3 regions of the Paraburkholderia sp. BR14374 genome follow, and region 1 is predicted to be linked to each of the others. Evidence: riboswitches for the same ligand, from Rfam matches in the RefSeq annotation. Region 1 holds a riboswitch; each other region holds the start of a gene.
The links. Region 1 has a riboswitch for cobalamin ahead of cobW (cobalamin biosynthesis protein CobW). Riboswitches for the same ligand answer to the same signal wherever they lie in the genome.
Positions count from the first base shown of each region.

Region 1 (2,243 bases):
CGTCGCCGGGACCGGCGCCGATCAGCCAGGCGCGCGTCATCGCGGCGTGCATGGCGCATGCCATGCGGAGATGGGGGGAGAGAAGCGGCGTGCGACGGTGCACACGGCGGTGAATATAGATGTCATGCGGTACAGCGAATCCGGGCGCGGCCACTCGTGCGGTTCGCGGCGGATTCTTCAGAGAGAACGCCACGACACACGCGATGCCGCGCTGCTACGCCTTCACATCCGTTCCCCGCGGATTCCGGCGGCCGGCGGCGCAACCTGATGCACGGATGCATGCGGCGCCGCCTCCGCGTCTGGCCGGTATCCGGGCTGGCGGCCTCACGCGCTTCGCCTTCCCGTCCCGGTTTGCGGATTCGCGGGGACAGTGGCATCAAAAAACGCATGCGCGGCACAGCGGAATCGAAGGCGAATCGAATCGCGCGCCGCAGGTCGCTTACCGTTGCGGGGACAGCACAGGTTAAACGCGCGACGCGCTGCCTGTTTCCCGTTTAACTGCACATGCGAGCGCATGTGCGGGCACCAAACGCGCGCATACGATAGCATATGACGCCTTGCCAGATAAGCCTCGGCGGCGCTTTCCGGCGCCCTGCGTTCCTTGACTGCGCATGCCCGGGGGCCTACACTCGCACGCACTTTGGGTGCTCGCGTGCGCGTTCGTGCGCATGCAGTTAAACGGGAAACAGGGAGCCATCTGCGCTAGAGCGGCTAACCTGTGCTGTCCCCGCAACGGTAAGCGAAAAGCGGTTCCGGCTTGATAGCCGGGCGCCGCGGTGCCGGCTTCGATGTCCTCGCGCAAGGTCGCGTCGACATATCACCACTGGACGAGAAACCACTCGTCCGGGAAGGGGAAGCGGCGCTTTCGCCAGCCCGGATACCGGCCCGAAGAAGCAGAACGACCGCCGCGGGGATGCGGCGGCGCGTTCATGACCTCAGTTCCGCTTTCTGTATTTCCGTTGTCGCGGCAATGCCGTCGTTCGTCCCCGTGTCTGGTGATCGCTGGTACTGTTGCGCGTGCTTCATTCGCTCCATTCGCCAGCCGATGCCGACCGATGCGCGGAACTTGCGGCAGACCGATGCAACGCAAAGGGATGGACCTCACGATGCAAACTCAATTGCGCAAGATTCCCGTCACGATCGTTACCGGCTTTCTCGGCAGTGGCAAAACTACGTTGCTGCGGCACATCCTTCAGCATGCGGGCGGCAAGCGCATCGCGGTGATCGTCAACGAGTTCGGCGAACTCGGCATCGACGGCGAAATCCTCAAGGGCTGCGGCATCGGTTGCGATGAAAACGGCGTCGAGACCGAAGGGCAATTGTATGAACTCGCGAACGGTTGTCTGTGCTGCACCGTGCAGGAGGAGTTCTTCCCGGTGATGGAAAAGCTCGCGGAGCGGCGCGACGAACTCGATCACGTGCTGATCGAAACCTCGGGGCTCGCGTTGCCGAAGCCGCTCGTGCAGGCGTTCAACTGGCCGCAGATCCGCAACGGCTTCACGGTCGACGCGGTGGTGACGGTGGTGGATGGCCCGGCCGCCGCAAGCGGCCAGTTCGCCGATAACCCGGTCGCCGTCGATGCGCAGCGCAAGGCCGATCCGAATCTCGATCACGAGTCGCCGCTGCACGAGCTGTTCGAAGACCAGTTGTCGGCCGCCGATCTGGTGATTCTGAACAAGACCGATCTGATCGACGACGCGCGGCAGCACGAAGTGGAAGCCGCGATCCGCGCGGAGATTCCGCCGCAGGTGAAGATCGTGCGCGCGCAGCGGGGACAGCTCGATCTGCATACGCTGCTGGGGCTCGAAGCGGCGTCGGAACAGACGATCCATCTGCGTCACGACCACCACGGTTCCGCCGACGACCCCGATCATCACCACGACGAATTCGATTCGGTCGTCGTGCAGGCATCGGTGCCGTCGCGCGACGCGGCGCTCGCCGCGTTGCAGACGCTGGTCGAAAACTACACGATTTACCGTGTCAAAGGCTTTGCGGCACTGCCGGGCGCGGCGATGCGCCTCGTGATCCAGGGCGTGGGCCGGCGCTTCGACAGCTACTTCGACCGGCGCTGGCAGGCGGGCGAAAACGGCGACGACGCCCTGAGCCGCTTCGTGCTGATCGGCGAAGACCTCGATCAACCCGCGCTGCAACAGGCGTTCGACGCGGCGCTCGGCGCGACGTCGAACGCGACGGCATAACGGGCGCACCAGCATGCATTTGCTGCGCACGACGCCGGGCGGTTT
Region 1 is NZ_JBFPKF010000020.1:115,798-118,040, forward strand. Features, by position in the region: partial or broken gene cobA (uroporphyrinogen-III C-methyltransferase) at 1-40, opposite strand, end outside; cobalamin riboswitch at 284-545, opposite strand; cobalamin riboswitch at 626-904, shown strand; gene cobW (cobalamin biosynthesis protein CobW) at 1,107-2,198, shown strand; gene cobN (cobaltochelatase subunit CobN) at 2,212-2,243, shown strand, end outside.

Region 2 (2,243 bases), on a different contig from region 1:
GCTGTGGATAACCGCTCCACAACCGCGCCAAGTACTTGATCCAAAACCATTCTCGCGCGTTGCGCGCGAAGCGTCGCCGCTTGCGCGGCCACGCGTCACCGTCCTATTCAGGCGGACTTCATCGTCACCCGCGCATTCGTACGCATAAAAGCACTGCGCTCGACCATCGCGCCGAACAACAGCCCGATCGTCGTCCACATGACCACCTGCATGCCGATCGCCGCAACGCGGAACTTCCACAGCAGCACGGCCGGGAACGTGGCCGGCACTTCATTGATGACCGGCATCGACAGTTGTACGGCCGCGATGATCGCGACGAATAGGAGCCCCGCGACGATCGAGCCGTTCCATGCACCCAGCTTCGCCGCCGCGCGGCGCCGCACCTTCAGCGAAAACACCATCGTCGCGAGAGAAATCGCGATCATCAGAAAGAATAGGCCCGTGCGCGCGCCGATCGTGTCCGGGTCACCGACCGACGGCGGATTGGCCGGATACTTGATATTCGGCACGACCACGATGGCGATGAACGCGCCAAGCGCGAGCCACGCGGACAGCGCGCGCACGCTCAACGAACCCGCGCGTCCATACGCATAAGCAAACACCAGCGAGAACAGACCGCCGAATGCCGCGCCATATGTGACCACGCCAGTCAGCAGGCCGAGGCCAGCCTGCGTCTCACGGCTCACGATTTCGGGCTCGGGCGCCTCGCCGCGCGCGGCGGCCGCTTTCTCTTCGAATGAAATCGCCTGATCGACCTGTGGTTCACCGACGATTCGCGCGAACGCGAACGTGAGCAAGCCCGCGACGATGCCCGCGAGCATCCCGCGCACCAACAATTTACCTACCATGTCGAACTCCGTTAGTGGCAGGGAAAGCCAAGCAGATGGCGGCCGTCGTGCACGAACTCATGCACGTACATGCCAGGCACGAGCGACGTCGCACCCTGTTCCGCACCAACGAAGTAAAGCGCGAACAACAGCAGCAAGCCGCCGAACACGACCCACGGCAGCAGTTCACGCAAGGGAATGGGAGTGGGCTGGACCGCCGGTTGCGCGGCGCGATCGAAAACAGCTTTGGTCATGATGGACATCTCCTGGGGTAACGCGCCCCGATAGTCGATTGCAGAGGAATGGTGCGAAGCTCAGGTCTGGCTTTCGGCTCTTGTGGATTGCAAGGCCGATTACAGTGGCGCGACCGCGCCGGGCTCTCACCGGCTTCCGTGCTTCGCAGTGTCGGTATTCTACGCGCTAAACTGCGGCTTCCGCGACGGCGAGGGCACGCCGCAACGCGCAACGCACGCCGCGAGCCCGTCAAGCCACGCAGGCAAGTGCGAATGAGGCGCTAACGCAAAGAATGGATACGCGACTATTACTGGTGAGCCATGCGGCAACGGCCGCGCAGCGCGCGGGCCGCTTCCCCGCCGACGATCCGCTCGACGCGCGCGGCCGCGCCGAAGCCGAAGCGGCGCGCGCCCGTCTCGCGCTTCCCGCCGACGCCACCGTATTCACCAGCCCCGCCGCCAGCGCCCGCGAAACGGTCGCCGCGCTCGGTCTGAGCGCCACGCCTGCCGACGCATTGGCGGATATCGACTATGGCAAATGGCGCGGCCAGCGCCTCGCGGACATTGCCGACGAAGCCCCCCGCGAACTCGCCGCCTGGACGCGCGAGCCCGACGCGGCACCGCCCGGGGGTGAATCGTTCGATCGACTTGTGCGGCGGGTCGGAGAGTGGCTCGACGCGCAACAGGCAGACGTACGTTCATGCAACGCGGTCAACGAAGCAGGCTTCGCGGCCTCTGCACACGGTCGCACCATCGTCGCGATCACCCACGCAACGCTTCTTCGAGCGGCAATCGTGCATGCCCTCGGCGCATCGCCAACCGTGTTCTCTCGCATCGAGATCACGCCGCTGTCGGTCGTCGAATTGCACCACTCGCGACGCGGCTGGTCATGGTGGCCGTCTGCCACCGCCTGAACGGAACCGTCGCTTACCTGCCCGATACCACCAGCCGCAACCGGTTCGCCCCCTCGGGAGTCAGCGTGATTTCGGTGCGTCGATCCTTCGCGCCGAGATAAAAGTGCTGACGTCCCGGCGAATTCTGATCGTGCGTTGCATCGGGCAGGCACGACGCGATGTCGGCCGCGACCGCTTCCAATGCATCCCCGTTCGAGCCCGCCGCCTGATGCGGTGTCCAAGTGCACCGGAAACTACGATGCGCGGCTGAACATTGCGCGTCGTCGCCA
Region 2 is NZ_JBFPKF010000003.1:382-2,624, forward strand. Features, by position in the region: gene AB3X86_RS07150 (CbtA family protein) at 108-848, opposite strand; gene AB3X86_RS07155 (CbtB-domain containing protein) at 860-1,081, opposite strand; cobalamin riboswitch at 1,122-1,277, opposite strand; gene AB3X86_RS07160 (histidine phosphatase family protein) at 1,354-1,974, shown strand; gene AB3X86_RS07165 (hypothetical protein) at 1,988-2,243, opposite strand, start outside.
Region 2: it holds a riboswitch for cobalamin, as region 1 does, so the genes downstream of both, AB3X86_RS07155 (CbtB-domain containing protein) here and cobW (cobalamin biosynthesis protein CobW) in region 1, are expected to answer to the same signal.

Region 3 (2,243 bases), on a different contig from region 1:
TGTTCGTTCATTTGCTGCATTGTACGCCGGATTTCTTCAGCAGGAAATGCTTCTCCGTGTCGCACACTGCTTTGCAGCTTAAGCAGTTCCGATGCCAGCGACAGTGCCGCCATCACCGCGATGCGATCGGTGCCGCGCACATTGCTGCCGCTGCGGATTTTCTTCATCTCGGCGTCGACGCGCGCGACCGCCTCGAGCAGCGCGCCTTCCGTTTCGGGCGAACAGGCGAGACGGTAGGGTACTTCCAGAATCGATACTTCGATCTGCTTGGTGGTCATGCGCTTTCTCCGTGTCGGCTCACGTCGCCTTCCGCTTCCTCGTGTTCGGGCTGGGCGGACTCGAGCAGATCGAGCTGGTTATCCGGTTCGCTGCTTGCGCGTGCGCGCGGCAATTTTTCGAGAATCGCATTCAGGCGCACCTGAGCGTCGTCGATCTTGGCGGACAGCGCGTCGCGTTCAGCTTGCAGTGCGTCGCGCTCGGCACGCAATTGCGCGAGTTCGGTGTGCGTGGCTTGTACTTCGGCACGCGTTTGCGCGAGCTGCTCTTCGAGCGCGATCCGCGCTTCGTTGTGGCGCTTGCTGATCGCAATCAGCTTGCCGATGTTCTGGGAGAGTGATTCGAGTTCGGTGAGCATGTGCTGCGTCCTCTAAAGACATCGCATTTTAGCGCGGAATATTACAGGTTCCGACAATTGTCTCGTTTCGAGACGTAACAGCATCGCTTCATGCAAGTTCGTTGCGAGTCGTGTCGTCGACCATAAGATCAAACACCGGCAATCCATCGGACAATAACCTGCATTCGACAGAACGGATCGCGCTCCGGTTGGCCTTTCTTGACGCCCCGCGAAGCCGCTCCTACACTTCCCGCACTCTGGTGCCCGCGCGCGCTTTTCGGCGCGCGCAGTTAAACGGGAAGCAGGGCGCGCGCGGTGCCAAACCGGATGCGCGAACCTGCGCTGCCCCCGCAACGGTAAACGACCGCATGTGATGTGCTCATGCAGGTCGGTCCTTGTCGCACGGTTGGAAGTTCAATCTGCGAGTGTGCCACTGCGCGTCACGCGTGGGAAGGCGGGATCGATGTGTCGTAGCCCGGATACCGGCCAGAAAAGAGGGACGTCCCCCGCGAAAACGTTAAACATGGGGGACGCCTCGTGACGCGTCGGCCTGCGGGGAAGCAGGCCGCGCATGCCATCCACAGGAATGTCATCCCATGTTGTCCCCCATCGCCCGCGCGACGCTGCTCGCGTTCGCGAGCCTGCCGCTCGTCGCGCATGCGCAAAGCGCCGAGCCTGTGCCTTCATCGTCAGCTGCGGATGCAAACACCGCGAACGCCCTAAACGTTGCCGATGCGGCCAATCCCACTTCCGCCGATGCATCGGGCAACGTGCTGTCGCCGATCGTCGTGACCGCACAACGCGGAGCGCAAGCGTTGCGCGACGCGATCCCGCAGACCACGCAGTTCGATCAGCAGGATATCGCCGACACGACCGCGACCGATCTGCCCGGCCTGCTGCGACTCGCGCCCGGCGCGCAAATTTCGCGCACGGGTGGCCCCGGTTCGACCACGAGCCTCTTTCTGCGCGGCGCGTCGTCGACGCAATCGCTGCTGCTGATCGACGGCGTGCGCGTCGATTCGGTGAGTCTCGGCTCCGCTCAGCTCGCACAGATTCCGCTCGACCAGGTCGATCACGTCGAAGTCGTGAACGGCAACGTGTCGGCGTTGTACGGCTCGGGCGCGATCGGCGGTGTCGTGCAGGTGTTCACGAAAGACGGCGGCGATCATCCGCCGCGCTTCAATTTTTCGCTCGGCTACGGCAGCTATCACACGCAGATGCAAACGGCCGGCGTGAACGGCGCGCTCGATCAGGACGGCCGCACGACCTTCAACATCTCGCTAGCGCGCACGAAGAGCGACGGCTTTTCGTCGCTCGATCCGCTCGAGGCGCCGGGCGCGAATCCGAACGCGAACGGCAATCTGAACGAGAGCATCAGCGCGTCGCTGCGCCATGAGTTCACCGACAAGTGGGATGCGGGCGTCAGCTACTTCCAGTCGAACAACAACAACAGCTACGACAATGCGTACGGCGTGCCAACCGATCTGAACAACCTCTATAGCAAGGTGCGTCAGGTATCGGTGTTTGCGAACGGCAAGCTGACCGACTGGTGGACCACCCACTTCACGCTCGCCGAGGGCGACGACCGCAGCGTATCGAACACCAATGGCATCTACAACGACCGCTTCGA
Region 3 is NZ_JBFPKF010000001.1:119,555-121,797, reverse strand. Features, by position in the region: gene AB3X86_RS00500 (cell division protein ZapA) at 1-278, opposite strand, end outside; gene AB3X86_RS00495 (ATPase) at 275-634, opposite strand; cobalamin riboswitch at 855-1,119, shown strand; gene AB3X86_RS00490 (TonB-dependent receptor) at 1,210-2,243, shown strand, end outside.
Region 3: it holds a riboswitch for cobalamin, as region 1 does, so the genes downstream of both, AB3X86_RS00490 (TonB-dependent receptor) here and cobW (cobalamin biosynthesis protein CobW) in region 1, are expected to answer to the same signal.